One region of the Streptomyces sp. 3MP-14 genome, then DNA from elsewhere that is predicted to be linked to it. Evidence: riboswitches for the same ligand, from Rfam matches in the RefSeq annotation. Region 1 holds a riboswitch; each other region holds the start of a gene.
The links. A riboswitch is a leader RNA that binds a small molecule or an ion and turns the genes downstream of it on or off. The one in region 1 is predicted to bind thiamine pyrophosphate.
Positions count from the first base shown of each region.

Region 2: it holds a riboswitch for thiamine pyrophosphate, as region 1 does, so the genes downstream of both, FH609_RS26135 (thiamine ABC transporter substrate binding subunit) here and thiC (phosphomethylpyrimidine synthase ThiC) in region 1, are expected to answer to the same signal.
Region 3: it holds a riboswitch for thiamine pyrophosphate, as region 1 does, so the genes downstream of both, thiO (glycine oxidase ThiO) here and thiC (phosphomethylpyrimidine synthase ThiC) in region 1, are expected to answer to the same signal.

Region 1 is NZ_VDLZ02000013.1:24,179-34,645, reverse strand. Features, by position in the region: gene FH609_RS21030 (YibE/F family protein) at 1-1,179, opposite strand, end outside; TPP riboswitch at 1,214-1,325, shown strand; gene thiC (phosphomethylpyrimidine synthase ThiC) at 1,318-2,973, shown strand; gene FH609_RS21020 (caspase family protein) at 3,163-4,410, shown strand; gene FH609_RS21015 (WD40 repeat domain-containing protein) at 4,516-7,173, shown strand; gene FH609_RS21010 (serine peptidase) at 7,170-7,973, shown strand; gene FH609_RS21005 (NAD-binding protein) at 8,175-10,136, shown strand; gene FH609_RS21000 (class I SAM-dependent methyltransferase) at 10,363-10,467, shown strand, end outside.
Region 2 is NZ_VDLZ02000018.1:66,819-77,285, forward strand. Features, by position in the region: gene FH609_RS26110 (ABC transporter ATP-binding protein) at 199-927, shown strand; gene FH609_RS26115 (hypothetical protein) at 909-2,036, shown strand; gene FH609_RS32225 (family 10 glycosylhydrolase) at 2,145-3,725, opposite strand; gene FH609_RS26125 (ABC transporter ATP-binding protein) at 3,812-4,897, opposite strand; gene FH609_RS26130 (ABC transporter permease) at 4,926-6,536, opposite strand; gene FH609_RS26135 (thiamine ABC transporter substrate binding subunit) at 6,566-7,651, opposite strand; TPP riboswitch at 7,688-7,793, opposite strand; gene rlmN (23S rRNA (adenine(2503)-C(2))-methyltransferase RlmN) at 7,877-8,983, opposite strand; gene FH609_RS26145 (ScbR family autoregulator-binding transcription factor) at 9,095-9,724, shown strand; gene FH609_RS26150 (TetR/AcrR family transcriptional regulator) at 9,770-10,345, opposite strand; gene FH609_RS26155 (NAD(P)-dependent oxidoreductase) at 10,454-10,467, shown strand, end outside.
Region 3 is NZ_VDLZ02000004.1:298,696-309,162, reverse strand. Features, by position in the region: gene FH609_RS30980 (DUF4190 domain-containing protein) at 1-1,057, opposite strand, end outside; gene FH609_RS08125 (thiazole synthase) at 1,128-1,991, opposite strand; gene thiS (sulfur carrier protein ThiS) at 1,998-2,267, opposite strand; gene thiO (glycine oxidase ThiO) at 2,264-3,538, opposite strand; TPP riboswitch at 3,710-3,822, opposite strand; gene FH609_RS08110 (DUF1996 domain-containing protein) at 4,220-5,089, shown strand; gene FH609_RS08105 (DUF305 domain-containing protein) at 5,234-5,935, shown strand; gene FH609_RS08100 (family 16 glycosylhydrolase) at 6,034-7,365, shown strand; gene FH609_RS08095 (LacI family DNA-binding transcriptional regulator) at 7,477-8,529, opposite strand; gene FH609_RS08090 (NAD(P)/FAD-dependent oxidoreductase) at 8,698-9,924, shown strand; gene FH609_RS08085 (Rv2175c family DNA-binding protein) at 9,957-10,322, shown strand; gene thiE (thiamine phosphate synthase) at 10,383-10,467, shown strand, end outside.

The DNA.
Region 1 (10,467 bases):
CAGCAGCGGGAGCGCCGCGCCCGCGTAGGCCAGCACCAGGGTGTTGACGACCGAGGCGATGTGGTCCCGACCGATGCGCATCGCCGCCGAGTAGAGCTTCCGCCAACCCGCCGTCGGCGCGGCCTGCTTCAGCTCCCAGACCGCCGAGGTCTGCGTCACCGTCACGTCGTCCAGCACGCCGAGCGAGCCAATCAGGATGCTGGCGAGCAGCAGACCTCTGATCTCGATGTCCGGATAGAGGCTGTGCACCAGGCCGGTCTGGTCGTCGGTGTTCCCGGTCAGATGCGCCAGGCTGATGAAGAGCGAGCCGAGCAGACCGATCAGCAGCAGCGACACCAACGTGCCCAACACGGCCACGGACGTTCGGGCGTTGACCCCGTGGCAGAGGTAGAGCGTCACCAACATGATCACGCTGCCGCCGATCACCGCGACCAGCAGCGGGTTCGAGCCATGGAGCACGGCCGGCAGGATGAACAGGGTCAGCACCAGGAAGCTGGCCACCAGGCCGACCAGCGCCAACAGGCCGCGCAGCCGGCCGACCGCCACCACCACCAGCGCGAACAGCGCGCCCAGCAGCAGCATCGGCACCTCGCGGTCCACGTCGACCACGCTGTAGCGCAGCTCCTCCGGAGCCTCGGGTGCGTAGGCGACGACGACCTTCTGCCCCTCGTGGAAGCGCTTGGTCGCGTCGGGCGGCACGACCTCGGTGAACGTGTGCCCGACGTGGGGTCCGCTGGTCACCTCCACCGTGGCCTGCTCGCACGGCCCGCTGGCTCCGCGCTGCACCTGTACGCCGAGGTCCTCGCAGGGGTGCTCGGTCAGCTCGGTGACCGACGCCTCCTCGTGCTGCTGGTCGAAGCCGACGCCGGTGCGTTCCTGCTGCTCCGGCGCGCCGCCCGGCCAGAGCAGCACCAGGCCGACGGCCATCGCCACGCCGAACGGCACCAACACGGCGGCTATCACCCGCCGCAGATGGTCCGAGACGGGCGGCACCGGGCCGTGCTGGTGGGTGTGGCCGTGCGGGTGCGCGTGCGGGTCCAGGGGGTCCAGCGGGTACCGGGGGTCCTGGGGGCGGTCCCGAGCGGGGTCCGGAGGGCGGTCCCGAGCGGGGTCCTGAGAGGGGTCCTGAGGGGAGGTCACCGTCCGATCATCGCCTAAGCGACCAGGCCCCCTGTTCATCGCCGCCGTCGTGCCCTTAGCGTGGAGGGGCAAGAATCGTCATCGCGGGAGCTTCGAGCACGAGGCTGAGAGGGCGCTGCGGCTGCGCCGACCGCCGAACCTGTTACCGGGTAATGCCGGCGTAGGGAGCAAGGTCTGATGACCGATCAGCGAACAGGCGCGTCCAGCACGCCCGTCATCGGCGCGCACAAGGGATATCTCACCGGATCTCGCCCGGACATCCGGGTGCCGGTGCGACGGGTCCACCTCACCGACGGCAACAGCGTCACCCTCTACGACACCTCGGGTCCTTACACCGACCCCGAGGTGGAGTGCGACGTGCGCGCGGGGCTGCCCGCGCTGCGGCGGCGGTGGATCGAGGAACGGGCGAACGACGGGACCCGGGACGTTACCCAACTGGCCTACGCCAGAAGGGGCGAGATCACCCGGGAGATGGAGTTCGTGGCGCTGCGGGAGAACCGTTCTCCCGAGTTCGTCCGCGACGAGATCGCCGCCGGCCGGGCGGTGCTGCCGGTCAACATCCAGCACCCGGAGAGCGAGCCGATGATCATCGGCCGAAACTTTCTGGTCAAGGTGAATGCCAACATCGGCAACTCGGCCGTCACCTCCTCCGTCGACGAGGAGGTGGAGAAGATGACCTGGGCCACCCGCTGGGGCGCCGACACGGTCATGGACCTGTCCACCGGGCGGGACATCCACACCACCCGCGAATGGGTGCTGCGCAACTCGCCGGTGCCCATCGGCACCGTGCCGCTCTACCAGGCCCTGGAGAAGGTCGGCGGGAAGGCCGAGGAACTCAGCTGGGAGGTCTACCGCGACACCGTGATCGAACAGGCCGAGCAGGGTGTCGACTACATGACCGTGCACGCCGGGGTGCTCCTGCGCTATGTGCCGCTGACCGCGCGGCGCAAGACCGGGATCGTCTCCCGGGGCGGCTCGATCATGGCGGCCTGGTGCCTGGCCCACCACCGGGAGAGCTTCCTCTACACGCACTTCGCCGAGCTGTGCGAGGTCCTCGCCGCCTACGACATCACGTTCTCGCTGGGCGACGGGCTGCGCCCCGGCTCCATCGCGGACGCCAACGACGCGGCGCAGTTTGCCGAGTTGCGGACGCTGGGCGAGCTGTGCGCGGTGGCGCGCGAGCACAACGTCCAGACGATGGTGGAGGGTCCGGGGCACGTCCCGATGGACAAGATCAAGGAGAACGTGGACCTCCAGCAGGAGATCTGCCGGGAGGCGCCGTTCTACACCCTGGGCCCGCTGACCACCGACATCGCGCCCGCCTACGACCACATCACCTCGGCCATCGGCGCCGCGATGATCGCCTGGTGGGGTACCGCGATGCTGTGTTACGTGACGCCCAAGGAACATCTGGGGCTGCCGGACCGGGACGACGTCAAGGCCGGGGTCATCGCCTACAAGATCGCCGCGCACGCCGCCGACCTGGCCAAGGGCCACCCGGGCGCCCAACTCTGGGACGACGCGCTCTCCGACGCGCGGTTCGAGTTCCGGTGGGAGGACCAGTTCAACCTCTCCCTCGACCCGGACACCGCCCGCGCCTACCACGACGAGACGCTGCCGGCGGAGCCGGCCAAGACCGCTCACTTCTGCTCGATGTGCGGGCCGAAGTTCTGCTCGATGAAGATCAGCCAGGACATCCGGGCGGACTTCGGCAATCAACTCGAAGCCGGGGTCGATCAGTTGGCAACTGACGAGATCGAGCGGGGGATGGCGGAGAAGTCCCGCGAGTTCGCGGAGTCGGGCCAGCGGGTGTACCTGCCGCTGACCGACTGAGCGGCCCCGGTCACGTACCGGAACGGCGCCGGTCCCGGGCACCCGGGACCGGCGCCGTTCCGCGCCCGAGCCCACCCGTTGGTGACTGTCAGTGATGGCGGGTACGCTCGTCGGTGAGTTGGCTCGGCTCGATGACGAGGCGTCAGCGGGACATTCAGCGGGACATTCAGCGGGACAGGGGGTGGAGCGGTGTCGCGTGTGGGGGCGTTGCCGGTCGGCGGGGTGTCGGTCGAGGTGTTGTCCATCGGGGTGGGGGCCTTCGACGAGGGGGTGGACTGGGAGGACCTGGGTTTCGTCGCGGAGCGGGCGGCGGAGGTGGCCAGCGCCTTCGAGCGGTTCGGCGTCCCGGTGCGCTCGGTGCGCGACACGACCAGGAGGCAGATCGACGAGGCGGTCCGCGCCCGGATCGAGCCGGCCGACCCGACGACGGCGCCCGAGCTGCTGGTCGTTCACCTGTCGGGGCACGGGCGCTCCGACGCCGACGGTCAGCTGCGGTTCATCGGGCGGGACGGGCGGACCGTCGATGTCGCCTCCTGGATGGCGACGGCGCAGGAGGAGGCCCAGCTCAGCCCGGCCGACCGGCGCTTCGTCTTCCTGGTCGACACGTGCGAGGCGGGCGCGGCGACCGGCCGCCAGTCGGTCACGGAGCTGGGCGGCGAGCGCGGCGTCTGGTCGCTGGGCGCGGCGGTCAGCGGGCTGCCCACGGAGGGTGGCCGGTTCAGCGGCTGGGTGGCCAGAGCCCTGCACCGGCTCGCCGACACGGACTTCGCGCTGGACGCCGGGCCGTTGGACTTCGCGCGGTTCGTCCGCGAGCTGCTGGCCCTGACCACGGCCGAGCGCGGCCGATGGCGGATCTCGACCGGCTTCAGCCTCGAACAGGGCGACGGGGACTGGCCGTTTCTGCCCAACCCGCGCACCATCCAGCTCACCCCTGAGCAGATCGAGGAGCAGCGCAGATCGTTCTGGTATGTCCCCGGGCAGGATCTGGGCACCCAGATCGCGGCCGGCTCGGAGATCGACGACGCCGAGTACTTCGTCGACCGGGCCTCGGGCCGGGGGCTGGTCTCCACCGACAGGGCGCACGGCTTCTTCAGCGGCCGGGTCGAGCAGCTCGCGGCCGTGCGCGCCTGGTTGGCGGAGGAGACCCCGCTGCTCGCCGTCACGGGCGAGGCCGGCTCGGGGAAGTCGGGGCTGATCGGGGCGGTGGTCTGCGCCGGGCACCCCCAGATCCGGGACCGGTTCCGCGCGCTGTGGACCGCCGCCGACCCCGAACTGCCCGAGATCCCCGGCCTCATCGCCCTGCACGCGCGCCAGCGCGGTGCCGGGCAGCTCGTCGAGATGATCGCCGACCGGGCGGGCCTGGCGATGCCGGAGCCGGAGACGGGGCCGGACGACGACCCTGGCGAGGCCGTCCGTGAGGGCGGCGGTCGGAAGTGAAGTGCCGAGCTGCTGCGTGAGGCGCTGCGTCGGGAGGACCGTCGGCGGCTGATCGTTGTCGACGCCGTCGACGAGAGCACCGAGCCCGAGCGGGTGCTCGCCCTGGTGCGGAGCATCGCCGGCTCGGACGAGGCGCCGTGCCGCTTCCTGCTGGGGGCGCGCCGCGAAGTGCTGCCGCCCCCCTCGGAGTTCAGCCCCGAGGAGATCGGCTGGGTCGACCTCGACACCGTCGCCACGGAGACCGTGGGGAAGGACGTCCGCGACTACCTCGCCCGGCTGTTGCGGGCCAGCGAGCCCTACGCCACCGGCCCGGCCGCCGCGTACGTGGACCTCATCGCCGAGATCGCCGCCCCCAGGCTGGTGCGCCGCGAGCACGAGGGCCGCGCCTGGGGCCCCTTCCTCCTCGCGGGCATGTTCGCGCACTACCTGGTGACCCTGCCCAACCCGCCGGGCAACGCCATCGACGCTGAGGCCCACGCCGAGCGCGCCACCGGGGACCTGCCGCAGATCCTGGAGCGGGTGTTGGACACCAGGGCGGCCGAGTTCCCGCTGCTGCGACCCCTGTTGGCGGTCCTCGCCCGCTCGCGCGGGGACGGGATGCCCCTGACGGTGCTGCGCCGCTGCCTCGCCGTGGTCGTCGCGTCGGGCCCCGGTGGGGTCTCCGAGGAGGACTGCCAGCGCACCCTTCGGGAGGCGTCGCCCTATCTGCGCACCGGCATCGAGCCGACGACCAGGGTGGCCCTCTACCGCCTCTTCCACCAGGGCCTCGCGGACTACCTGCGGCGCTTTCCGCACAGCAAGAAGACCCCGCTGGGCGAGGGGGAAGAGGAGCGCGCCGTGGAACGCGCGCTGCTCGACGGCCTGTTGGCGCCGCAGACCGGCGAGGCGGCGGACGGCGAGCCGGCGGATCGGGGCGATTCCTGGGCGGAGGCCGAGCCGTATCTGCTGAGCCACGCGCTGGCGCACGTCTGGGCGGCCGGCTCGGTCGAGTGGGCCGAGCGGCTGCTGACCGAGCCGCGCTTCCTGGTCCGCTTCGACCTCGACGAGGACGCCCGTGCCCTGGAGTTGGTCCGCTCGCCCGAGGCCCAGGAGTGCCTGCGGCTGCTGGGGATGTCCTGGCACGCCCACGCGCGGTTCGGCAGCGCGGCGGACCGGGCGGCGCGGCTCGCCTTCGACGCCTACCGGCTGCATCTCCCGGCCTGGCGGGTCGAGTTCGGGCAGCTCGCCGAGAGCCTGACCCCCCGGGACGGCGCCAGGGCGCTCCCGCTGAGCTGGGCGACGGGCGGCACCGAGGACCACAGCTTCCGGCAGCTCACCATCGCCGGCGGCGGCAGCGCGCAGTGCGCGGCCTTCTCCCCCGACGGCGCGGTGTTCGCCGCCGGGACGTTCGATGCCGTCCTCTTCTGGGAGACCGACGCCTGGCAGCCCGTGGCGCGATGGGATCTTCGGGGCGACGGTCGGTGCAACTCCGTGGCCTTCTCCCCGGACGGCCGCCGTCTCGCCGCCGGGACGGCGGGCAGCAGCGGTCCGGGAGGCGTTCTCCTCTGGGATGTCGCGGGCGAGGAGAGACAGGCTGAACAGCTGACCGGGCACGGCCAGGGCGCCGTCCTGGCGTTCTCGGCGGACGGCGGGCTGTTGGCGACGGGCGGCGCCGACCACACCGTCACCCTGTGGGATCTCACCGGGGACGAGCCGTCGCACGTGGTGGAACTCCTTCCCGAGGACCATGTCGAGGGGCTGTCGTTCCATCCCGAGGAGCCGGTCCTGGCCGTCGCCGGGCACGCCGGCGTGCGGCTGTACGACACGAGGAGTTGGGAGCCGCGCGCCGAGGGAGAGGAGCCGGGGATCGTCTTCTCGGGCTGGGTGAACGCGGTGGGTTTCTCGCCCGACGGGCGCCATCTGGTGATCGTGGACAGCGACGGGGACACCGTCGTGCTCTCCACGGACGGCTACGAGCCGGTCCACGAGGTGGCCCAGCCGTACCAGTCGATCAGCGGCGCCGTGGGCTTCACTTCGGACGGGACGCGGATGGCCGTCGCCTGCGAGGACACCATCCAGATCTGCGCTGTCGAGCGGGGAGCCGTCACCGCGACGCTTCACGGGCACACCGCCGGCATCAACGACGTGGTGTTCAGCCCGCGCGACCCGCTCCTGCTGGTCAGCGTCGCCGACGACGAAACCGTCCGGCTGTGGCGGGTGACCGACCGGGAGGCGCCGGGGGAGCGCCGGCTGCTGCTCGAACCGCGCAGGGTCGCCAGCTCGCCGACCGCCGGGCGCGTGGCCGTCCTCGACGGCGAGGGCGAGCTGTCGCTCCTCGACCTGGACGGGGGCGGTCGGCTCGGCTCGGTTCCCCTGGGGACGCGGGCGAACCCCTGGCAGGTCGGCTTCTCCCCCGACGGGGAGACACTGGCCGCCTACACCAACGACGGCGGTCTGCATCTGGTCCGCTCCGCAGGGGGACAACCGGTCGTCACCCGCCTGGAGAACGAGGACCGCGCCTTCCCGGTGACCGAGATACACCCCCTGTTCGGCGGGCCGGAGGACAAGTTCTGCTTCTCCTCGGACAGTTCCCTGATCGCCCTCCAGGTCTGTGAGCGGGCCGAGGATCTGGTCTGGGCCATCACGGTCTGGGACATCCGCGGCCTCCGTCAGGTGGGCCGGATAGCCCTGCCCGAGCGGGCCGACTCGTTCGAGTTCGCGGGTCCCGACCGGCTGGCCGTGGTGGTGGGCGGCGTGCTGGCCGTCTTCGAGGTGCCGGCGTGACGCGGGCGTTGGGGATACACGGGGTGCGGAACTACCGCGCCGGCGACACCGACCCGGAGGCGGGGGCAGCGCGGCTGCGCGCCGCGTGGGTGGCCGCGCTGGGGCCCGAGGCCGGGCTCGACCTGCGGACGGCGTACTACGCCGACCTCCTGCGCGGTCAGCGCCAGGGGGATCAACTCGACGAGGCCGAGGCGGAGTTCGTGACCCGCTGGGCGGCGGCCTGGGGCGTGGACACCAGCGCCGTCCAGGGGCGGGCGACCGGCTGGCTGCGCTGGGTCTGCGGGCAGGTCGCCCAGCGGGCCGGGGTCGCTCCGGCGGTGGTCGAACGCGCCGTGCGGCTGTTCTTCCCCGAGGTCACCCGGTACTTCGGCGCCCCGGCGCGGGAACAGGTGTTGGATCGGGTCGTGCGGGCGCTGGAGCGGCACCGGCCGAGGATCGTCATCGCGCACTCGCTGGGCAGCGTGGTCGCCTACGAGGCCCTGCACCGGCTGCCCGAGCCGCGCGTCGACCTGTTCCTCACCCTGGGCTCGCCACTCGCGCTGCCGGCCGCGATCTTCGACCGGCTCCAACCGCCGCCGGTCGCCGGCGTGGGCGCGCGGCCGGCCGGGGTGTCGCGTTGGGTCAACGTCGCGGACGTCGGCGACTTCGTCGCCATCCCGCGCGGCCGGCTGGCCCGGGTCTTCGCCGGGGTCGAGTCGGTCGACGACATCTCCGTCGCGCCGCTGTGGCCGCACAACGTCCTCGACTATCTGGGGCATTCCGTCGTGCGGGACATCCTCGCCGTCCCGCGCGGGCAGTAAGTCCGGGGCACCGGGCCCTCCCGCCGGCCACGGGCACCCTCGTCGCCCGCCGCCACGGGAACGGTCGTTCCCGGTGCGGGAGCGCGCCCGTCGCGAAACCATTCGAGCCGAAGGGAACGTCATTCCGTCGTGATTCCCCTCTCCCCACCGGACCCCCAGCGGGTCCCGCAGCAGGGTCAACGGACCGTCGGCACGGGGCACATGATCGTCTGCGGCGACGACGCGTTGGCCGTCCGCCTCGCCGAGGAGCTGCACGACGTCTACCGGGAGCGCGTGACGCTGGTCATGCCGCCGGCGGACGGCGGCGGCGGTGGCGAGGCCACCGTCGGGGCGCGGCCCCGGGTCTCCGCGCTCATCGGCCGGGTCTCGGCGGCGATCAACCGCCCCTCGAACGCGCCCGCCGCCGGCACCCCCGGCGCACCCGGCGACGACACCACCGGCGGCGGCATCCGCGTCCCCGTCGGGGAGATGACCGCCGCCGACCCCACCGAGGAGGTGCTCCGCCGGGCCGGCGTGGCCAACGCCACCGCGCTCGCCCTCGTCTACGACGACGACGAGACCAACCTGCGCGGCGCCCTCGCGGCCCGCCGGCTCAACCCGCACCTCCGCCTGGTGATCCGCCACTACAACCGCCGGCTGGGCCAGCACCTCGCCCAACTCCTCGACCAGGCCGCCTCGGTGGCGCTGCCCGACACCGACCCCAGGGAACTGGACGCCGCCACCACGGTGCTCTCCGACGCCGACACCGCCGCGCCCGCGCTCGCCGCGACCGCAGTGGCCGGCACCCGCAAGGTCGTCCGCGCCGACGGGCTGCTGCTGCGCGCCGTCGAACGCAACCCGCCGGCCAGCGGCGAGATCGCCGACCCCGGGCTGTGCACCCTGGCGTTGCTCTCGGCCACGGTCAACGACCCGGCGGGCGCGGAGGGTTCCGACAACAGCGGCCCGCAGGGCCCGCAACTCCTGCCCGACGACCGGGCGGTGGGCGAGGCCACCGGGCGCGGCACCGTCGTGCTGGAGACGGTGACCCACGCCGGCCCCGCGTTACCCCCGCGACGGCTGGCGCGGCGGATGGCGCCGCTGGCGGAGATCTTCTCCCGCCGGCTGCGGTACTCGCTGCTGGGCGTCGCGATCGCCGTGCTGGCCCTGGCGTTGACGCTGTGGCGGACCACCGGCGGCGACGCGGTCAACGCCGCCTATCTGACGCTGCTCGACCTGTTCGCCATCGGCGACCCGGCGGTCGACGAGCCGGTGCCCCGGCAGACCATCCAACTGGTGTCGGGGCTGGTCGGGTTGGCGCTGTTGCCGATCCTGATCGCGGCGGCGCTCCAGGCGCTCGGCGCGTTCCGTGGCACCGCCAACCTGCCGCGCCCGCCGCGCGGCCTCTCCGGCCATGTGGTGCTGCTCGGCCTGGGCAAGATCGGCACCCGGGTGCTGGCCCAACTCCGGGAGATGGACATCCCGGTGGTGTGCGTGGAGGAGGACCCGGAGGCCAGGGGCATCCCGTTGGCCCGCCGGCTCCAGGTTCCGGTGGTGCTCGGCGACGTCACCCAGGAGGACGTGCTGGAGTCGGCCAAGATCCACCGGGCGCGCGCCCTCCTGGCGCTGACCAGCGCCGACGCCACCAACCTGGAGGCGGTGCTGCACGCCAGAAGCGTCAAGCCCGACCTCAGGGTGGCGCTCCGCCTCTACGACGACGACTTCGCCACCGTGGTCTACCGCACCCTGCGCGCCGCGCACCCGGAGGCGCTCACCCGCAGCCGGAGCGTCTCCACCCTCGCGGCGCCCGCGTTCGCCAGCGCGATGATGGGGCGGCAGATTCTGGGCGCGATCCCCGTGGAACGGAAGGTGCTGCTCTTCGCCGCGCTGGAGGTGGCCGACTTCCCCCGGTTCGAGGGGCGGACGGTGGCCGAGGCGTCCCGGCCCGGGGCGTGGCGGGTGCTCGCCCTCGACCTGTCGGCGCCGGGGGAACGGCATCCCGACCTGTCCGCCGTCCGCGCCTCCTCGGCGCGCGGCGGCGGCACGGGCGGACTGCTGTGGGACGTGCATCCCGGCTATGTGCTGCGGGCCAGGGACCGGGTGGTGGTCGCCGCGACCCGGCGCGGGCTCGCCGAACTGCTGGGCCGGGGCCCGGCCGGAACGCCCGGCCCGGCCGGCGGAGGCTGACCGCCCCAGCGCCTGACCGCCCCAGCGCCTGACCGCCCAAGCGCCCGACCGCGACAACACGGTTGGGGCGCCTCCCCGTTCGCAAGATGTTCGTCAACGGTGGAGGCCGTGTCACTGGGCGGTGGCGACCTTGGGGTTTCGCTGCGTGCCGCGTTGGTGGGGGATGGGCATTTGGCCCAAGCTGCCCGAAAAGCGTCGGCGCACGTCGAGGAAAGCGAGCACCACCATGCAGGGCCATCCGCGCAAGAAGCTGAACGTGAACCGGGCCAGCGTCGTTCACCAGGTGCGGTACGCCGCCCGGCATCCGGAGCGGGTGGTGCCCTATCTGCGG
Region 2 (10,467 bases), on a different contig from region 1:
CACGCCTGGGGAAACTTCTTCCGCCGCGCCGTGGGGCGCTGTCCACCGTCCGGAGGATTCTTCGCATGATGCGACGCGTCCGCCGTTGGCCGACCCGGCCGCTGTGTCAGCGTGCAGGGGTGCCAGACACGGCCGGATGACCCTCGTTCCGGCGAGCGGGGCGACGGCCGGCGACCCCGGCGGAAGGTGCCCTCGGACATGGCCCCACCCGACAACGACGTGCTCTGGGCGCGCGATCTGGAGCACGCCCACCGTGGCTCACCCGCTCTGCTCGGCGTCTCCCTCGGGGTGCGGCAGGGCGAGATCCTCGCCGTCACCGGACCGCGCGGCTCGGGCAAGACCACGCTGCTCGGCTGCCTCTCCGGCCAACTCGCCCCCGACGCCGGCGAGGTGTGGTTCAACGGCGTCCCGCTGCACGAGCTGGGCCAGGCCGCCCGGGACCGGCTGCGCCGGGAGCGCTTCGGCTGGGTGGGCGAGAGCCCCCAGCTGGTGCCCGAGCTGACCGCCTGGGAGAACGCGGCGCTGCCGCTGCTGCTGGCCGGCGTCGGCGGCCGGGAGGCCAGGAAGACGGTGGCCGAGTGGCTGGAGCGGCTGGACGTCGCCGACTGCGCCCGCCTGCGGCCGGCCGCGCTGCGCCAGGCGCAGCGGCAACGGGTCGCCATCGCCCGGGCGTTGGCGCACAAGCCGGACGTGCTCTTCGCCGACGAGCCGACCGCGCCGCTGCACCGGGCCGACCGCGCGCAGGTGCTGCGCACCCTGACCACGGCCGGCCGCACGCACGCGATCACGGTGGTGCTGGCCAGCCACGAGCCGGAGGTCGCCACGCTGGCCGACCGCTCGGTGACGCTGCTCGACGGACGGGCCGCGGTGGGCGACACCGCCGCCGAGGGCCGGGAGGACGAGGTGTCATGCTCGCTCTCCGGCTAGCCCGAGGCTCCGACCCGGCGGCGCTGGCCCGCCGGCTGCTGCTGGCCGGCGCGACGGCCGGCGTCGGCTTTCTGCTGCTCGCCGCCCTGGCCCGGGCGGCGGCCCACCCCGAGGACGGGCGGCTGGCCGCGCTGCGGCTGCTGTGGTGCGTGGTGCCGCTGGCGTTCACCGCGCAGCTGGCGGTGGCGGTGGCCAGGGCCGACCCGGCCGGCTGGCCGCGCTCGGGCCTGGACGCGGCCGGCCTGGGCCGGGCCAGGCTGCCGGTGCTGGCGGCGCTGTCCACGGCGGTGGCCGGCCTGGTGGGCAGCGCGCTGGCGCTGCTGGTCTTTCTCCATCTGCGGGGCGACCTGTCGGGGCTGCCGTTCGACGGGGCGGCCGTCGGCCCGTTGAACGGCGGCGGCTCGCTGCCGCTGGGCGCCGCGCTGACGCTGCTGGCGGTGGCGCCGGCCACGGCGGCCGGCGCCTCGGCGCTGGCGGTGCGCGGCGCGGCGGCGCCGATGCCGGCGCCGGCCGGGCTGCCCTGGGGCACGGCGATGATCGCCGGCGGGCTGGCGCTGGGCGTGCTCGCGGGCGAACCTGCGGCCGGCGAGGGCGAGGGCTGGCTGCCGCTGCCGGCGCCGCTGGACACCGTGCCGTTCGGGGTGGTCGGCGGCTGGCTGCTGATCGGGATCGGGGTGGTGCTGACCGCGCCGGCGCTCAGCTATCTGTGCGGCCGGGCGCTGGCCTTCGGGCAGCCGTCGGCGGTGCGGCTGCTGGCCGGGCGTGGCCTGGCGGACGAGGCGCGGCGTCTGGGCCGGCCGGTGGGCGCGCTGACGGTGGCGGTCGCTGCGGTGCTGGCCGCCGAACGGCTGGGCGCGCTGGGCGCGTTCGGCTTCTTCGGCGGCCTGGGCACCGCCGTGGTGCTGGTGGCCGCCGCCGGGACCGTGGCCACCGTCGCCGAGCAGTTGCGGGCCGAGCGCCGGGAGGCGGTCGCCTCGCTGGTGAAGGTGGGCACGCCGCGCCGGGCGCTGCGCGCCGCGGCGGCGCTGCGGGGCGCGGCGCTGGCGGCGGTCTTCGGGCCGCTGGCCTGGTGCACCGCCGACCTGCTGCTGCTCGCCGCCCGCGCCTGAGCGCGCGCCGGCGCGACGGCCCCCCGAGCATGGGCGCTCGGGGGGCCGTCGCACGCCGGGGGCGTCGGTCCGGGGAGGAGGACCCTCGGCCCCGGGCTACCCGGGCTGTCAGGGCAGGGACAGGAACGGCGGGAAGTCCACCTCGGCGATGTCGCCCCGGCCGACGAGGACCGGCAGCACCGGCACCCCGACCGTCCCCTCGGGCGGGGTGACCCGCACCAGGTAGGCGCCGGGCGGCAGATGGGCGAAGCCGAACCAGCCGGAGCCGTCGGCCACCGCCGAGCGGCGCTCGCCGCCGCGCAGCGGCGTCAGCGTCACCTCGGCGCCGTCCAGCGGGGTGCCGTCGCGCAGCGCCAGCTCGCCGGTGAGGTGGCCCTCGCGGGGCGCGGTCTTCCAGTCCATCTCCGGCACCTCGGCCTGCTCGGCGAACGGGGCGTCGGGTCCGGTGGTCAACGCCTCGGCCAGCGCGGCCCGTTCCTCGGCTGCCGGCGTGTCCGGCACGTTCATCGAGGGGCTGGCGTAGGAGTAGCCGGACCAGCCGGCGACGGTGTTGCCGGCCGCCGTCGGGGCGAGCGCGATCCTGGCCTGCTCGACCGTGTCGGCCAGGGAGTTGAGGTAGAGCGCCGGGCCGTTGACGGCCTGCCGGTCGCCCTGGACGTCGGCGAGGAACTCGGACCACTCGGCGAACATCTGCCGCTGGTCGGGCTGCCAGTTCCGCTTGTAGTTCATGGCCACGACCGTGTCCATGATCCCCTCGTCGAGCCAGCCGGCCCAGTCCTGGAGCACCTCGCGGTAGGTGCGGGTCTCCTCGAAGCCGCCGACGGCGCTGGGCCCGTTGCCGTAGGTGATGGCGTCCATGGAGAGCCTGGCCTGCGGGTTCTCCGCCCAGATGCCCAGGTAGATCCGGCGCACCAGGTTGGTCACCTGGTCCCGGCGCCAGTCGCCCCACTGGGCGTCGTCGGGGGCCGGCACGTCCGTGCGGCCGGTGGTGGCCTGGAACCTGGCCACCGACACGTCGTTGTAGCCCCAGTCGCTGTGGGTGGTGGTGGAGCTGCCGTCGGGGTAGCGGACGTAGTCCAGGTTGATGCCGTCCACGTCGTACTCGCGGACGATGCTGCGGATCGCGGACTCGATGTAGTCGACGGCCGCCGGGTGGCCCGGGTCGATGTAGGCGTTGGCGCCGACGAACTCGGTGCCGTCCGCCCGCTTGTTGAGCCAGCGCTCGGCGCCCTCGGCGGTCGGCCCGTGCTGGTTGAAGACGTGCTCGGGCGAGGTGGGCGGAGTGGCCGCGTTCCAGAGGGTGTTGACGTTCACCCAGGCGTGGACCTCCAGGTCGGCGGCGTGCGCCTGGCGGATCACCTCGTCCAGCGGGTCGTAGGGCGCGGGGTCGATGGCCGCGTCGGTGCGCGGGTAGAGCGCGCGGTTGCAGAAGCAGTCGTAGCGGCGGGCGGTCTGCACGATCAGCGCGTTGGCGTTGATCGCCTGGGCGTCCTCGATCAGGGTGCTGACCTGCTGCGGGGTGTAGATGCCCTCGTTGAACGCGTCGACCCAGTAGCCGCGCCACTGTTCGGGCGCCGGCTCCTCGGCGCGTGGCGCCTGCCGGGGCTCGGCCTGCGCGGGGGTTGCGGCGGCGAGGCCGCCCAGCGGCAGGCTGAGACAGGCGAGCAGGGTGAGCAGGGTCCGTCTCATACGGGTGTCTCCAGGGGGGAGTTGACGACTGCGCCGACAATTTACTTCGCCAGGAGCAGCCCGCATAGACGGAAACTTTCACCTTTTCACGGAAGTTGATCGAGGCGCTGATCGTCCGTCGGCTCGCCAGCCAGGACCACGACCTCGTCCGGGTCGAGGGACACGCCCACCGTCGCGCCCACCTCGGGGGCCTCGCGCAGCGCGCAGCTCGCCTCCAACTCCGGTCCCCCGCCTGCCGGTTGGACCAGCACCAGCACATGGTCGCCCCGGAAGGTCCGAGCCGCCACGGTCCCGGTCAGCGCCGCGCCCGACGGCCCGTCGCCCACGGCCGACAGCCGCACGCCCGAGGGCCGCACCAGCACCGCCCGCTCCCCCGGCCCGACGTCGGCGGTGGACCCGGCCGGCACCGGCCCCCACGGCGTGCGCGCCTCGCCGCCGCCCACGGTCGCGGTGACCACGTTGCGGAAGCCGAGGAAGCGGGCCACGAACGCGTTCGCCGGCCGCCGCCACACCTCGACCGGCGCGCCGACCTGCACCACCCGTCCGGCGCGCATCACCACCACCCGGTCGGCCAGCGCGAACGCCTCGCCCTGGTCGTGGGTGACGGCCAGCACCGTGCTGCCCAACCGGCCGAAGAGCTGGCGCAGTTCGACGACCAGCCGCTCCCTCAGGTCCCGGTCCAGCTGGCCCAGCGGCTCGTCCAGCATCAGCAGCCGAGGATCGGGCGCCAGCGCCCTGGCCAGCGCCACCCGCTGCTGCTCGCCGCCGGAGAGCGTGGCCACCGCGCGCCGTTCCGCGCCCGGCAGCCCGACCAGCGCCAGCAGCTCGCCGACCCTGGCCGCCACCCGCTCCCCCGGCTCGCGCCGCATCCGCAGGCCGAACGCGATGTTGCCGGCCACGTCGCGCTGCGGGAACAGCTGGTGGTCCTGGAACATCAGCCCAAGACCGCGCCGGTGCGCCGGCACCCCCCGCAGGTCGCGGCCGGCCAGCCGCACCGCGCCGCCGGCCACCGGCGTCAGCCCGGCGACGGCGCGCAGCAGCGTGGACTTGCCGCTGCCGCTGGGGCCCAGCACGCAGACGATCTCGCCCTCGGCCACCGCCAGCCGCACGCCGTCCAGCGCCCGGCGGTCGCCGTAGCGCACGCTCACCCCGTCGAGTTCCAGCAGGCTCATCGTCGTCTCTCTCCGTCGGGCGCGGGCTTCAGAAGGTTCCGGCGGAGCGGCTGGGCGTCAGCCGTTCCAACAGCAGCAGGGTCACGGCGCACACCAGCATCAGGATCACGCTGAGCGCCATCGCCTGCCCGTAGTTGAGGGCGCCGGCGCGGCCCAGCAGCCGGGCCACGGCCACCGGCAGCGTCGGCTCGTCAGGACGCGCGATGAAGACCGTCGCGCCGAACTCGCCCAGCGAGACGGCGAACGCGAAGCCGGCCGCCACCAGCAGCGAGCGCCACACCAGCGGCAGGTCCACCTCCCGCCAGGCCCGCCACGGCGAGGCGCCCAGCACCGCCGCCGCCTGCCGCAGCCGGTCGTCCACCGCGCCCAGCACCGGCACCAGCACCCGCACCACGAACGGCACCCCGACCAGCGCCTGCGCCAGCGGCACCAGCACCCACGAGGACCGCAGGTCCAACGGCGGCTCGTCCAGCGCGATCAGGAAGCCGAAGCCCACCGTCACCGCCGAGGTCCCCAGCGGCAGCATCAGCAGCGCGTCGAAGCCCCGCGTCCAGCGGCCCGCCCGCCGCCGGGTCAACGCCACGGCCGCGCAGCCGCCGACCGCCAGCGCGATCAGCGTCGCGGCGGCGGCGAACCGCAGCGAGTTCCCGATCGCCTCCGCCGGCGCCACCAGGAACGTGCCGTCCGCGTGCGCCAGCGCCCGGTAGTGGTGCAGGCCGTAGCCGTCCGGGCCGGCGAGCGACCGTTCCACCAGCACGCCCAGCGGCAGCGCCAGCAGCAGCACCACCGTCGCCAGCACCCCGCCCAGCGCCGTCCACTGCGCCCAGCCGCGCGGCCGGTGCGCGGTGCCGGCCGGGTCGACCAGCGGCAACGCGCCGGAGCGCCGCCGGGTCACCAGCCGGTGGGTCGCCAACAGCGCGCCCACGGCGGCCAGTTGGAGCAGCGTCAGCACGGCGGCCGTGGGCAGGTCCAGCAGCTGCGCGGTCTGCCGGTAGATCTCCACCTCCAGCGTCGCCCGGCCCGGCGAGCCCAGGATCTGGATCACCCCGAACGAGGTGAAGGTGAACAGGAAGACCATCAGCGCGGCCGCCGCCACCGAGGGCGTCAGCGCCGGCAGCGTCACCCGCCAGAACGCCGCCAGCCGCCCGGCGCCCAGCACCCGCGCCGCCTCCTCCTGCCGGGGGTCGAGCTGCGCCCACAGCCCGCCGACCGTGCGCACCACGACCGCGTAGTTGAAGAACGCGTGCGCCAGCAGGATCGCCCACACCCCGTCGTCGAGCCGCAGCCCGAACGCGTCGTCGAGCACCCCGCCCCGCCCCACCAGGGCCAGGAACGCGGCGCCCGTGACCACGGTCGGCAGCACGAACGGCACGGTCACCGCCGCGTGCAGCACCCGCCGGCCGGGAAACCGCAGCCGCGCGAAGACATACGCGCCGGGCAGCGCGAGCGCCAGCGTCAACGCGGTGGAAGCCGCCGCCTGCCAGCAGGTGAACCACAGCACCCGCAGCGTGCCCGGGTCGCCCAGCACCTCGGGCAGCCGCCCCAGCTGCCACACCCCGTCCACGCGCAGCCCGCGCCCGACGATCGCGGCCACCGGGTAGCCGAAGAAGACCGCGAAGAACAGCAGGGGGACCGCCAGCAGCGCGCCCCCGACCAGGGCCCGCCGGGTCACCTCACGACCAGGTCGGTCCACTCGCCGATCCAGCGGTCGCGGTGCTCGGCGATCTCCTCGGGCGCCAGCTCGTGGACCTCCTCGACGGGCTCCGCGTAGCGGGTGAACTCCTCGGGCAGCGCGGCGTCCTGGCGCGCCGGGTACACGAACATGCTCAGCGGCAGGTCCTCCTGGAACTCGCGCCCCAGCAGGAAGTCCAGCAGCGCCCGGCCGCCCTCCGGGTTGGCGGCGCCGTCCAGGAGCCCGGCGAACTCGATCTGCCGAAAGCAGGTGCCGGTGGCCACGCCCGTCGGCGCCTCGTCGGGGCGCTCGTCCCCGCCGTAGACCACGCCGGCCGGCGGGCTGGTGGCGTAGGAGACGACCAGCGGCTTGTCCCCGCCCTGGCCGGCGCCGGAGAACCGCTCGTTGTACGCCTGCTCCCAGCCGTCCACCACCTCGACGCCGTTGTCCCGCAGCGACTCCCAGTACCCGGCCCAGCCGTCCTCGCCGAAGGCGGAGACGGTGGCCAGCAGGAAGCCGAGGCCGGGCGAGGAGGTCGCCGCGTTCTGCACCACCAGCAGGTCGGCGTAGGCCGGGTCGGCCAGGTCCTCCAGGGTCCGCGGCGGCGCGAGGTCGTGCTCGGCGAAGTAGGCGCGGTCGTAGTTGACGCAGATGTCGCCGGTGTCCACGGGCGTGACCCGGTGCTCGGCGTCGTCGAGCCGCAGCTCGGCCGGCACCTGGTCGAGGCCGGCGGCCTCGTGCGGCGCGAAGATCCCGGCCTCCAACGCGCGGGAGAGCAGCGTGTTGTCCACGCCGAAGAGCACGTCGCCCTGCGGGTTGCCGGCCGACAGCACGGCCTGGTTGACGACCACGCCGGCGTCCCCGGCGCGCAGCACGTTGACCCGGTAGCCGGTCTCCTCGGTGAACGCCTCCAGCACCTCATCGGAGACCAGGAACGACTCGTGGGTGACCAGCACCACCTCGTCCCCGCCGCCTTCGCCGCCGGCGCCGTCCCCGCCGTCGTCCGAGCCGCAGGCGGTGAGCGCCGCGAGGCCGAGAACGAGCAGGGCGGCCGTGGCCCGTTGGATGCTGCTGCGCTGCATGACGTCGCCTTCTACGCGCGGGCAGGCGCGGGCAGCACGAGAGGAGGTCCGAACTTCCTACCCAGCATGACCTGGGCGAGGTTCGAGGGTCTGCGGCCGGTGCCGCACTCTCAGCGCTGCGAGCGCTCCCCTGTCGGATGACGCGCACCGTGGTGCGCGGCTGTTCTGGTCCTGTTCTTCTGTTCGAACGCCAACGATAACAGCCGCCCGACGGCGCCCCGTTCCTCAGCGTTCGGCGGCCGCCAACTGCCCGCAGGCGCCCTCGATCTCCTGGCCCCTGGTGTCCCGCACGGTCACCGGAACGCCCCTGGCCTCCAGCGCCGCGACGAACGCCCGCTCGTCCTCGGGCCGGGAGGCCGTCCACTTCGATCCCGGCGTCGGGTTGAGCGGGATCAGGTTGACATGGGCGCCGCGCCCCTTGAGGAGCCGACCCAGCAGGTCGGCCCGCCACTCCTGGTCGTTGATGTCCCTGATCAGCGCGTACTCGATGGAGATCCGCCGGCCCGAGCGCTCCGCGTAGGTGGAGGCGGCGTCCAGCACCTCGCGCACCTTCCAGCGGGTGTTGACCGGCACCAGGGTGTCCCGCAACTCGTCGTCCGGCGCGTGCAGCGAGACCGCGAGCCGGCAGCTGAACCCCTCGTCGGCGAAGCGCAGCATCGCCGGCACCAGGCCGACCGTGGAGACGGTGATCCCGCGCTGGGAGAGGCCGACGCCGTCCGGCGCCTCGTCGGTGAGCCGGCGGATCGCGCCGACCACCCGGCGGTAGTTGGCCAGCGGCTCGCCCATGCCCATGAAGACGATGTTGGACAGCCGGGCCTCGCCGCCGGGGACCTCCCCGTCGCGCAGCGCGCGGGCGCCGTCCACGATCTGGTGGACGATCTCGGCGGTGGACAGGTTCCGGTCGAGCCCGGCCTGGCCGGTGGCGCAGAACGGGCAGTTCATCCCGCAGCCGGCCTGTGAGGAGACACACATGGTGACCCGGTCGGGATAGCGCATCAGCACCGATTCGACCAGGGTGCCGTCGTGCAGCCGCCACAGGGTCTTGCGGGTCGCGCCCTCGTCGCAGCTGATGTGCCGGACCACCCGCATCAGCGGCGGCAGCAGCGCGCCGGCCAGCTTCTCCCTGGCGGCGGCCGGGATGTCGGTCCAGCCGGCCGGGTCGTCGGAGAGCCGGGCGAAGTAGTGCCGCGACAACTGCTGGGCGCGGAACGGCTTCTCGCCCAGGGCGGCGACGGCCTCCCGGCGCTCGGCCGGGTCGAGGTCGGCCAGGTGCCGGGGCGGCTTGGACGCGCCGCGCGGGGCGACGAAGGTGAGTTCTCCTGGTGCAGGCATGGTGCGTCCAGTCTCGCAGACATGCCAAGGTCGCCGAATCCGGCCGGTCTCCGCCCGTCGAGGCGCCCCCGACGCTTGACATACCGATCGACCGGTTTTTAACTCGGAGGTATGCAACAACGATCAGCGCGCACCCTGCGACGGCTCGTCGACTCGGCCGCGTCCGAGTTCGACCGGGGCGGCTACGCGCGCACGACCCTGGACGACATCACCAGAGCCGCCGGCGTCACGAAGGGAGCGCTGTACCACCACTTCTCCTCCAGGGACGCACTCGCCGACGCGGTGCAGATCAGTTGTCGCGACCTCCTGGAGGACCTGCTGGACCTCGCGCGGGCCCGCGAGCCCTCGCCGCTCCAGCTCGTCGTCGACGTGACCCACAGCCTCAACCGCCTGCTGCACCACGAGTCCGTGGTCCGCGCCAGCGTCCGCATCGCGCGGGAACGGGCGCAGGTGCCGCCGCCGCCGTACGACTTCTACCGGCTCTGGCTGGGCCAGACGCGCACGCTGCTGCAAGAGGCCCAGAAGCGCGACGAGTTGGCCGAGGGGCTGTCGGACACCGCCTCGCAGGCGCTGGTCACCTCGGTGACCGCCGGCGTCGAGGTGCTGTGGTGGGACGGCACGCCCTACTCCGAGTCGGCGGACCGGCTGACCGCCGTGTGGGACCTGCTGCTCCCGCTGATCGCCCGGGGGGAGACCGGGCAACGGCTGCGCACCGCGCCGCCGGAGGAGGTCGGCGTCTGAGCCGACGGGCGTCTCCCCACGGGTTCGTGGGCCGCGCCCGGGACCCTACGCCGGCGCGTACGAGCGCACGAGGCGGGCGAGTTGGCGGCCCGTCACCAGCAGCGGCTCCTCGCTGCGGTTGACCTGGGCGGTGACCTCGGCGCCCTCCAGGGCGGAGACGACGGTGACCGCCAGTTCCCCGGCGCTCTCGGCCGGGAGGCCGCCGCGCACCAGCCTGTCGTGGACCAGCCGCACCCAGTCGCGCAGCGCGTCGGCGCAGACCCGTTGGATCTCCGAGTCGGTGCCCAGCGTCTCCAGGGCCGCCGCCGTGACGGGGCAGCCGTCGATCCAGCCCGACTCCCGCAGTTCGACGGCGAGTTGATGGGCGCAGGCCGTCACCGCATCGGCCGGGTCGTCGTCGCTGTCCAACGCCTTCCGCAGGAGCGTCGAGAACTCCTCGGCGCTGTGCGTGATCGCGGCGACGGCCACCGCCTCCTTGCCGCCGGGGAAGAAGTGGTAGACGGAGCCGAGGGTGGCCCGCGCCTCCCGGGCGATCTGCTTGATGCCCGTGCCCACATAGCCCTGTCGCTGGAGGAGGCGCGCCGCCGCGACGACGATCCGGTCCCGTGTGCTGGTCTGCATGGGGCCACCGTACCGAGCCACCGAATAGAACGCTCGATCTAGCGCCGTGATGCGGTCCCCCCACCTCTAAATAGAGCGCTCGTCCTAGCGCAGGGTGGAGAACTCGTCATGGGCAACACCAA
Region 3 (10,467 bases), on a different contig from region 1:
GGAGGCTCTCCTCCCGCGCGATCAGCAGCCGGTCCACCGGCTCGGCCATCCGGGGCCACTCGGCGTCGGAGAGCGAGGCCATCTCGTCCTCGATCGCGGAGACCATCTCCGCGGCCCACTCCCGGCCGGTCGCCAGGTCGTCCTCGCCGGGCAACGGCTCGTACCAGACGGTGATCTCAAGCGGGTTGGTCAGCTCCAGATAGGCCAGCGACTCCTCGTCGAAGTCCGCCGGGTCGCCGCGCAGCGAGGCGTCGAGCGCCTCGCCCTCGGCATGGGCGAAGAAGCAGAGGATCTCCCGGTCGCCCAGCTCCCAGCCGCCGGACTCGGGATGGTAGTAGTACGGCACCACCTCGGCCGGCAGCGCCCACATGTCCAGGACGAACGAGGGCGCCAGCCGGGGGCACTCCCGCTCCGCGAAGGCGGCCAGCTCCTCGACGCCGGGGAAGGCGTCGTAGCCGGTCACCTCGACCGAGCCGAACACCTCGCCCTCGTGCGGGGCCTCGCAGGGCAGCACGGTGACGAACCGCTCCATGGCGCCCTCGTCCTCGTACTGGTCGATGCCGCCGGAGGAGTCGAAGCAGTCGCCGATCCCGATGTCCAGGACCGTCCGCTTCTCGCCGTCCGGGCCCGCCGCGTCGCCGCCGTCGTCCCCGTTGCTCCCGTCGTCCCCGCCGGTCCCGCCGTCCGAGCCCTTGTCGCCGTTCTCCCCGTCGTCGCCCGGCGCCCGCTCCCCGGACTCGGCGGTGCCGCCCGAGCCGTCGTCGGAGTCGTTGAGCGCCATCGGCACCAGCACCGCCAACGCCACGATCTGGACGCCGGCCAGCGCCATCGCCGCGACGGCCAGGCCCCGGCCGCGCGCCCGGCCGCTGGCCAGCCGGCCCAGCGCGAGCACGCCCAACACCAGCGCCACCGGGAAGAGCGCGACCAGCGAGAGCACGAACGCCCAGACCGCCAGCGGCTCGAACCGGGCCGGGGGCGGCGGCACCGAGGGCGCGGGCTGCGCGCCCGGCGGCTCCGGGCCGCCGGCCGGCCACCCGGGCGTGGTCGGAGTACTCAACTGGGCTCCCAGAACGAGAGATCGGGCGCGGACCCCGCCGGGAAACCTCGGGGAGTGGCGGAAGCGTATATCAGCGTGCGAAAGCGGGGCGTTCGGGGTCGAGCGCCGCCAGACCGTCCGTCGGCGAGGACGCCTCGGCGAAGTGCCGCCGGGGAATTCGGCCCGCCAGCGCCGCCAGCCGGCCGGCCGACACCGCCTCGCGCATCGCCCGCGCCATCAGCACCGGCCGCCGCGCCCTGGTCACGGCGGAGGCCAGCATCACCCCGGCGCAGCCCAACTCCATCGCGAGCGCCACGTCGGAGGCGGTGCCGGCCCCGGCGTCCAGGATTACCGGAACGCCGGCCCGCTCGGTGATCAACGCGAAGTTGTGCGGGTTGCGGATGCCCAGGCCGGAGCCGATCGGCGAGCCCAGCGGCATCACCGCGGCGCAGCCCACGTCCTCCAACCGCCGCGCCACCACCGGGTCGTCGCCCGTGTAGGGCAGCACGGTGAAGCCGTCGTCGACCAGGGTCTCGGCCGCTTCCAGGGTGGCCACCGGGTCGGGGAGCAGGGTGCGCTCGTCGGCGATGACCTCCAGCTTCACCAGATCGGTGCCCAGCGCCTCGCGCGCCAGCCGGGCGGTCAGCACGGCCTCGCCCGCCGTGTGGCAGCCGGCGGTGTTGGGCAGCACCGCGATGTCCAGCTCGGCGAGGACCGAGAGCACCGAGCCGCTGGTCGTCGGGTCGAGACGGCGCATCGCCACGGTGGTCAGCTCGGTGCCGGAGGCGCGCAGGGCGTCGCGGAGCACCGCGAGGCTGGGGGCGCCCCCGGTGCCCATGATCAACCGGGAGTTGAGCCGCAGCGCGCCGAGCGTCAGCGGTTCGTCCGCGTCGACGGCGGCGGGCGGCGCGGATCGGTGGGCGGTGGCATCGCTCGTCTCGGTTGTCTCGGTCATCCGTCTTCAGCCTCCCTGTACCGCCGTCAGTACCTCGACCCGGTCGCCCTCGGCGAGCCGGAACCCCGACCACTGGCCGCGCGGCACCACCGTCTCGTTGACGGCCGCCGCGATCCCGGACGGCGCGGTCCCGGGGGGCGCCGAGCCGGGGGCCGCCGACCCGGTGGGCGCGCCGCTCAACTCGCCAACCAGCGCCGCCAGGGTGGTGCCGGCCGGCAGCTCGCGGGCCTCGCCGTTCACGGAGACGGTCATCCGACCGTCGGGAGGCGTCGTCATGCCGACACCTCCGACGACCGGCCGGCGCGCGCCAGCGGGCTCGCGCCGGTGCCCGCGCCGGCGTTCGCGGGTCGGTCCGCGCCGGCGGGCCCGCCAGCGCCCGTCGCCGCGCCCGCGCCCGCGCCGGTGAACCGGCCGGCGTGGAACGGGCGGGCCTGGTCCGGGGGTTCGGCCCCGGTGAGCGTCGCGGCCAGCGTCTCGCCGGTGATGGGGGCCAGCAGCACCCCGTTGCGGTGGTGGCCCGTCGCCAGCTGGAGCCCGGGCAGCGCCGTCGGACCCAGCAGCGGCCCGTTGTCCGGCGTGGTCGGGCGCAGCCCCGCGCGGGTCTCGACCAGCGGCAGCTCGGTGATCCCCGGCAGCAACTCGTGTGCGTCCCGCAGCAGTTGGTAGACCCCGCCGGCGGTGACCGAGGTGTCCCAGCCGCGCTCCTCCGAGGTGGCGCCCAGCACCAGCTCGCCGTTGGCCCTCGGCACCAGGTACACCTGCTCGCCGCGCACCACGGCACGCACCGTGCGGCCCAACAGCGGCGGCAGGCCCGGCAGATCGCGCAGCCGCAGGATCTGGCCCTTCACCGGCCGCACCGGCACCGACACCTCGGGCGGCAGCCCCGCCAGTCGCCCGCTCCGGCTGCCGCCGGCCAACACCGTGTGCGCCGCGTGCAGTTGGTCCCCGTCCGCGAGTCGCACCCCGACCGCCCGGTCGCCGTTCACCAGCAGCGCGCTCGCCTCCCGCCGCACCAGGGCCACCCCGGCACGCTCGCAGGCCGCCAGCAGCGCCGCCGTCAGCCGCCTGGGGTCGACCTGGTGGTCGCCGTCGACGCGCAGCCCGCCGCGCACCCCGGGCGCCAGCATCGGCTCAAGGCGGCGGCACTCGCGGCCGGTCAACCACTCGGCCGCCAGGCCGCACTGACGCTGCAACAGGTGTGACTCGCGCAGCAGCGCCCGGTCGTCGGCGTCGAGCGCCACGGCCAGCGTGCCGCAGGCGCGGTAGCCGACGTCGCCCTCGGCGTGCTCGGCCAGTTCGGCGACGAAGTCCGGGTAGCGGCGCGCTGAGGCCAGGTTCAGGTCGAGCAATGCCTCCTCGCCGTGGTGCAGTTCGGTGACCGGGGCCAGCATCCCCGCCGCGACCGAGGCGGCCCCGCCGCCCGGCGCCGGGTCCACCACCGCCACCGAGAGGCCGGCCCCGGCCGCCCGCCACGCCGTGACCAGCCCGATCAGCCCGCCGCCGACCACCGTCACGTCGGGCCGTGGCGGCCGTCCGGTGCCCGCCACGCCGGCGCGTACTCCCGCGCCCGGCAGCCCCGTTGCCCCGGCGCGCACCCCCGCGTCCGTGCCGGCACCCGCACCCGCGCCGGCACGCGCGCCCGCGCGCGACCTCTCGCCCGCGCCCGCGCTTGCCCCCGCGGCCGCGCCCGCGCCGGTCTCCCGGTTCTCGCCGCTTCCCATGAAGCCTCGCCTCCTCCCTTCGCCGGCATGACCCGGATCAGGTGCGTACGGTCGGAGGCCGCCCAGCCTCCCTCTCAGCCCGGTGCGTCCGGGCTCCCGTGGGTTCGTTCCGTCGGCCAGCGTAGTACCCGGCGGGGAGCGGCGTTTGGGAGGGTTTCGCCTCGACGCCTCCGCCCCGCGCGCCGCACGCCCCCGCACCGCCGCCCTCCCGACCAAGATCAGAAAACGCTCTCTGATCTTGGTCGGGAGGCAACCCGGCGACCCGACGGCCGAGTTCACCCGCTCCTGGCCTCGGTTCCGGGAATGTGTCGCACTCCTTGACGCTGCCTCCCGCCGCTCCTATGTTCCGGGCTCAGAGAGCGCTCTCTGGTGACTCCGCCCGGCAACCGGACCGGGCGGGGCAGCCCCCACAACCCCATAGGGAGAGCCGTGAACCAACCCGTGAGACAACCCGTCGGCCGATCTCGTGTCCTGACCGCGCTGTGGAGCACCCCCCGGCGCCTGATGATGGCGGTTCTCGCCCTCACCGGCCTGCTGGCCTCGCTGGTCGTGGCCGGCACGGCCGGGGCCGCCGAGTCGCCAGCCCCGGCCGAGGAACGGGTCGGTGCCGAGGCGGTGCGGGTGGCGGAGTTCGTCGCCGAGTGCGAGTTCAGCCACCGGCGGCCCGACGACCCGATCGTCTTCCCCGGGCTTCCGGGCGCCTCGCACAGCCACAGCTTCTTCGGGAGCACGGTGACCGACGCGCACACCAACCTCGGGGACCTGCTGGAATCCGACAGCACCTGTGACCCGGCGATCGACCTCTCGTCGTACTGGGTGCCGACGCTCTTCGTGGACGGCGAGCCCGTCGAGCCGCAGAGCGCGACCTTCTACTACCTGGGCGAGGGCGTCAACGAGCAGACGCTCGCGCAGACCCAGCCGCTGCCCCAGGGCCTCAAGATCGTGGCCGGCAACGCCGTCGCGACCGGTCCCGACGACGCCGGGGTGACCTCCCGTTGGTCCTGCCTGCACGCCGGGCACGTGGACCCGTCCAAGGACTTCGTCAACTGCCCCGAGGGCACCGCGTTGGAGTCCTACCTGGACTTCCCGCAGTGCTGGGACGGGGTGAACCTGGACTCGCCGGACCACAAGAGCCACATGTCCTACCCGGTGGCGGGCACCTGCCCGTCCACCCACCCCGTGTCGGTGCCCAAGCTCCGGCAGGTGCTGCGGTACCCGGTGACGGGCGATCCCTCGCGCTTCGAGTTGGCGTCCGGAGCCGGATACACGATGCACGGCGACTTCTTCAACGCCTGGCCGGAGCCGGAGATGGAGCGCCGGGTGACGGACTGCATCAGGGCCGTCATCAAGTGCGGCCCTGACGGCATCCCCGGCTGAGCGGGCGACGCCGCCTGTGCCCGCCGTCGGGGCTGACCCGACGGCGGGACCACGGCGAGGCGGCGACGGCGAAGTGACAGGTACGCGCATCGGCCCGGGCGAGACGGGCCGATGCCGGATCACGGGAGATCGGATGACCGGCTCATGACCGGGACAGCACGCTCGGCCATGGGCCGGACACCGTTCGCCGCACCGGGCGCCAGCCTCGGCACCGCACTGGGCCTCGCCCTCGGCGTCGCGCTGCTGGCGACCGGCTGCGGCGGCTCCTCCGGGAGCGACGAGCCCAACGCCTCCTCGACGGAGGGGACTTCGGCGAACGAGACGTCGGGCGAGGAGCCCGGCGCGGCCTCGCCGCCGCCGTCCCCCTCGGCGAGCCCGAGCGACAACGCCGGCGCCGGCGGGCTCAGCGCCACCGACCTGGCCTGGGCGCAGCTGATGATCCCGGTCAACGAACAGCTGCTCCCGTTCCTCGACACCGTGGCCGAGCGGGCCGAGGACCCGGCGCTCCGCGCCTTCGCCGCCGACCTCGTGCCCGGCCGCCAGGCCGAACTAGAGGCGCTGCACGCGCTGTTGGCGGAGGCCGGCGTCGAGTACGTGAACATCCACGAGGGCCACAACATGCCCGGCATGGTCACCGGGGAGGAACTGGCCGAGCTGGCCGCCCTCGACGGGCCGGCGTTCGACGAGGAGGCCCTGGCCCACCTCGACGAGCACCTGACCGAGACGGCCGAGGTCTCCCGCGCGGAGACCGAGGCCGGCACCGACCCGGCCACGGTGGCGCTCGCCGCCGACCTGGACCGGGCCCGTTCCACCCAGAGCGCCGAGCTGGACCGGCTCACCGGTTGACCGCCCGGCCCCACGACTCGGTGGTTTCCCCCACCACCGGAACGACCGGCGGCTTCCGGGTCGCCACCCCCCACCACCGAAAGGATCAGGACGAGATCATGCACCTGAGAAAACCGCGGCGGCGCAGATCGGCGCTTGTCGCCGCGGCCGTCGCCACCCTGGCCGCCGCCCTGGGCCTGGGCACGCTGACCTCGCCGGCCACCGCGGCCCCCGAGGACGAGGTCCTGCTGTCGTACAACAAGCCCGCCGAGGCCTCCACCTCGCAGCACGACGGCAACTGTTGGGAGTGCGTGCCCGAGCGCGCCTTCGACTTCGACCCGGCCAGCCGCTGGGCCACCTCGCCTGACAACGGCTGGGTCGACCCGGGCTGGATCTCCGTCGACCTGGGCGCTCCCGCCGAGATCAGCCGGGTCGTCCTCCAGTGGGACCCGGCCAACGCCACGTCCTACGAGATCCAGGTCTCGGACGACAACCAGAACTGGGAGACCATCTACGAGACCACCGAGGGGGCCGGCTTCAAGGAGAACATCGAGGTCACCGGCAGCGGACAGTATGTCCGGATGTACGGCACCGAGCGGTCCGGCCCCTACGGCTACTCGCTCTGGGAGTTCCAGGTCTACGGCACCGGCGGCGATCCGGAGGCCCCGCCCGTTTCGCCGGACCCGACCGAGCCGCTGGAGCTGGTCTTCAGCGACGAGTTCGACGGCGCGGCCGGTAGCACGCCCGACCCGAGCAAGTGGACCTCGGACCCGGGCACCGCGCAGAACAACGAACTCCAGGTGTACACCGAGGACGCCAACACCCGGATGGACGGGGACGGCAACCTGGTGATCGAGGCGCGCCGCGAGGAGACGCCGGGGACCACCTGCCCGGTCGACCCGCTGAGCGGCTCCACCACCTGCCAGTACACCTCGGGCCGGATCAACACCTACGGCAAGTTCGACTTCACCTACGGGCGGGTCGAGGCGCGCATCCAACTGCCCAGCGGGCAGGGGCTGTGGCCGGCGTTCTGGATGTTGGGCTCGTCGTTCTACGACGACGGGCGCCCGTGGCCGTACAGCGGTGAGATCGACATCATGGAGCACGTGGGCCTGGAGCCCAACGTGGTCCACTCGACGCTGCACGCCCCGGCGTACTTCGGCGCCGGCGGCTACGGCAACTCGTTCGACCTGGGCGAGCCGGCGAACGCCAACTTCCACGTGTTCGCGCTGGACTGGGACAGCCAGGGCATGGTGTTCACCGTCGACGACCAGGTCGTGCACACCGTGGACCGGGAGGAGTTGGAGACCACGGTGGGCCCGTGGGTCTACGACGACAACTTCTTCCTGATCCTCAACACGGCGGTCGGCGGTGACTGGCCCGGCCCGCCGGACGGTTCGACGGTCTTCCCGCAGCAGATGAAGATCGACTACGTGCGGGTCTACCAGTGAGCCGGTGATCCGCGCCGACTGACCGTTCCCCCGCGTGACGGCAGGGCCCGGCCCGGTGGGTGTCTTTCCACACCCGCCGGGCCGGGCCCGTGTCGTTCTCCCGGCCCGGCGTCAGCCGGACTGACGCACGACCAGCGAGGGGTGGAAGACCACGGAGGGCAGCGGGCGTTCGCGTGACTCGATCTGCCGCAGCAGCAGCCGCGCCATCTCGGCGGCCATCTCCTCCACCGGCTGGCGCACCGTGGTCAGCGGCGGGTCGCAGGCCAACGCCGAGACGCTGTCGTCGAACCCGACGACCGCCACGTCCTCCGGCACCCGGCGCCCCGCGCGGTGCAGCGTGGTCACCGCGCCCAGCGCCATCAGGTCGTTGGCCACGAACACCCCGTCCACGTCCGGGTGTTCGGCCAGCAGCCACTTCATCGCCGCGCCGCCGCTGGCCTGGGTGAAGTCGCCCTCGGTCCACGGCACGTCGGCGTGCCCGCGCTCGGCGAGCGCCGCGCGGAAACCGGAGAGCCTCTCCTGGGCCAGCGGCATGTCCTGCGGCCCGGCGATGGTCGCGATCCGCCGCCGGCCCTCCGCCAGCAGCCGCTCGGCGGCCAGCAGCGCGCCGGCCCGCTGGTCGACGTCCACATAGGTCAACGGCGTCGGCGCGGCCGGGCGGGCCGCCAGCACGGCGGGCAGCGCGGTGCGCGACAGCAGCCCCGGCAGCGGGTCCTGCGCGTGCGAGGAGATCAGCACCACGCCGTCGACGTGGCCCTGTTGGAGATAGCCGAGGAGTTGGGCGCGGGACGCCTCGTCGTCGGCGAGCGTCAGCATCACCTGGATGCCCCGGGGCCGCAGCACCTCCAACAGACCGGTCAACACCCGGCCGAAATAGGGGTCGGTGAAGATCCGACCGACGAACGGGCCGGTCACATCCCGTCGTTCCTGCTCGGAGACGACCAACGCCACCGAGTCGGTGCGGCGGGTGACCAGCGAACGGGCGGCCCGGTTGGGCACGTAGCTGGTGCGGGCGATGGCCTCCTCGACCAGCTTGCGCAGGCGCGGGTCGACGGTGGCCTCACCGTTGATCACCCGGGAGACCGTGGCCCTGGAGACCCCGGCGGCGCGCGCGACGTGTTCCAGCGTCACGGGCCGGGATCTCGGTGCGGGGTCCGTGGTCACCGTGCCTTTATACCTCTGTGGTCCAGTCCTCTCGAAGCCCGGGACCGAACCCGGAACGCCCAGGGACCGAACCGGGACGCCCACGGGCCGAACCGGGAACGAACGGACGAACGGAACGTGGCCCGGCCGGCGGGCCCCACCACCCCGGGGAACTCGTAGGCTGGCGCCGTGACACAGGGACTGGGACCGGGACCGGGACTCGGACGCATCGTGATCGTCGGCGCCGGCCTGGCCGGCGCCACCACCGCCCAGGCGCTCCGCGAGGCCGGCTGGCGCGGCTCGGTGACCCTGCTCGGCGCCGAGCGGCACCGCCCCTACGACCGGCCGCCGCTCTCCAAGGAACTGCTGCTGGGCCAGCCGGCGGAGCTGGAGCTGGCCGTCGACTTCGCCGAGCACGACATCGACCTTCTGCTGGGCCGCACCGCCACCCAACTGAACGTCGAGGCACGCCACTTGGAGACCGACGGCGGCCCACTGGACTACGAGGCCGTGGTGTTGGCCTGTGGGGCCGTCGCGCTGGACCTGCCGGGCACGGCGGGCCTGCCGCATGTTCAGACACTGCGCACGCGGGACGACGCCGAACGGCTGCGCCCCGTGCTCGCCGCCGGCGGCAGCCTGGTGATCGTCGGCGCCGGCTGGATCGGGGCCGAGGTCGCCACCGCCGCCCGCGCCGCCGGCTGCGCGGTCACCGTGGTCGAGGCCGGCCCGCACCCGCTGGCCGGCACGCTGCCGGCCGAGGTCGCGGCGCCGATGGCCGCCTGGTACGCGGAGGCCGGGGCCGAGCTGCGCACCGGCTCGCCGGTGACCGCCGTCCACGAGCGCGAGGTGGAGCTGGCCGACGGCACCGTGCTGGGCGCCGACGCCGTGCTCGTCGGGATCGGCTCCCGCCCGGACACCGCCTGGCTGGCCGGCTCGGGCGTGCCGCTGGGCACGGACGGCTCGGTTCTGGCGGACGCCCGGCTCGCCACCGAGGCGCCCGGCGTGTACGCGGTCGGCGACTGCGCCTCCTACCCCTCCGCGCGTTACGGGCGCCGTCTGCTGACCCACCACTGGGACAACGCGCTGGTCGGGCCCCGCACCGTGGCGGCCACTCTGCTGGGCGAGCCCGCGACCCACGATCCGGTGCCGTACTTCTGGTCGGCGCAGTTCGGCCGCTACCTCCAGTACGTCGGGCACCACGGCCCCGAGGACCGGCTGGTCCCGCGCGGCGACCCGGCCGGCGCCGAGCGTGCCTGGACCGCCTGCTGGCTGCGCGGCGAGACGCTGACCGCCGTGCTGGCCGTGGACCGGCCGCGCGACCTGCTCCAGGGCCGGCGCCTGGTGGACCGGGGCGCCGCCGTCGATCCGGCGCTGCTCGCCGACCCGGACGTCCCCCTCAAGTCGGCCGTGCGCTGACGGCTGTCGGTGGGAGATGGCAGGCTTGAGGTGTGACCGAGATTGATGCGAAGACCGACGCTCTCGTCCCCGCCTGGCTCACCCTTCCCGATGTCGCGGAAGCGCTGGGCCTGGAAGTCACCCGGGTCCGCCAGCTGGTCAAGGAGGGCCAGCTGATCGCGGTGCGCCGGGGCGAAAACCGCGTCCTCCAGGTGCCGGCCGACTTCGTCGGCGACGGCAGGATCGTCCGTGGCCTGACGGGCACGCTCACGCTGCTGCGGGACGACGGCTTCACCGACGAGGAGATGCTGGAATGGCTCTTCACGCCGGACGACAGCCTCCCCGGCACGCCGGCGCAGGCCCTGCGGGAGAATCGCGGGACGGAGGTGAAGCGCCGCGCCCAGGCGCTCGCCGTGTAGCCCACACCGGCCGGTGGCGGGGCCTGCCCGCCACCGGCCTCACCCCGAGGGGGATGGACGATGCTCGCCGACGCCCGGCTCTATCTGTGCGTGGACGCCCGCCGGCGCCAGGGCGACCTGCCCGAGTTCCTGGACGCGGTGCTGG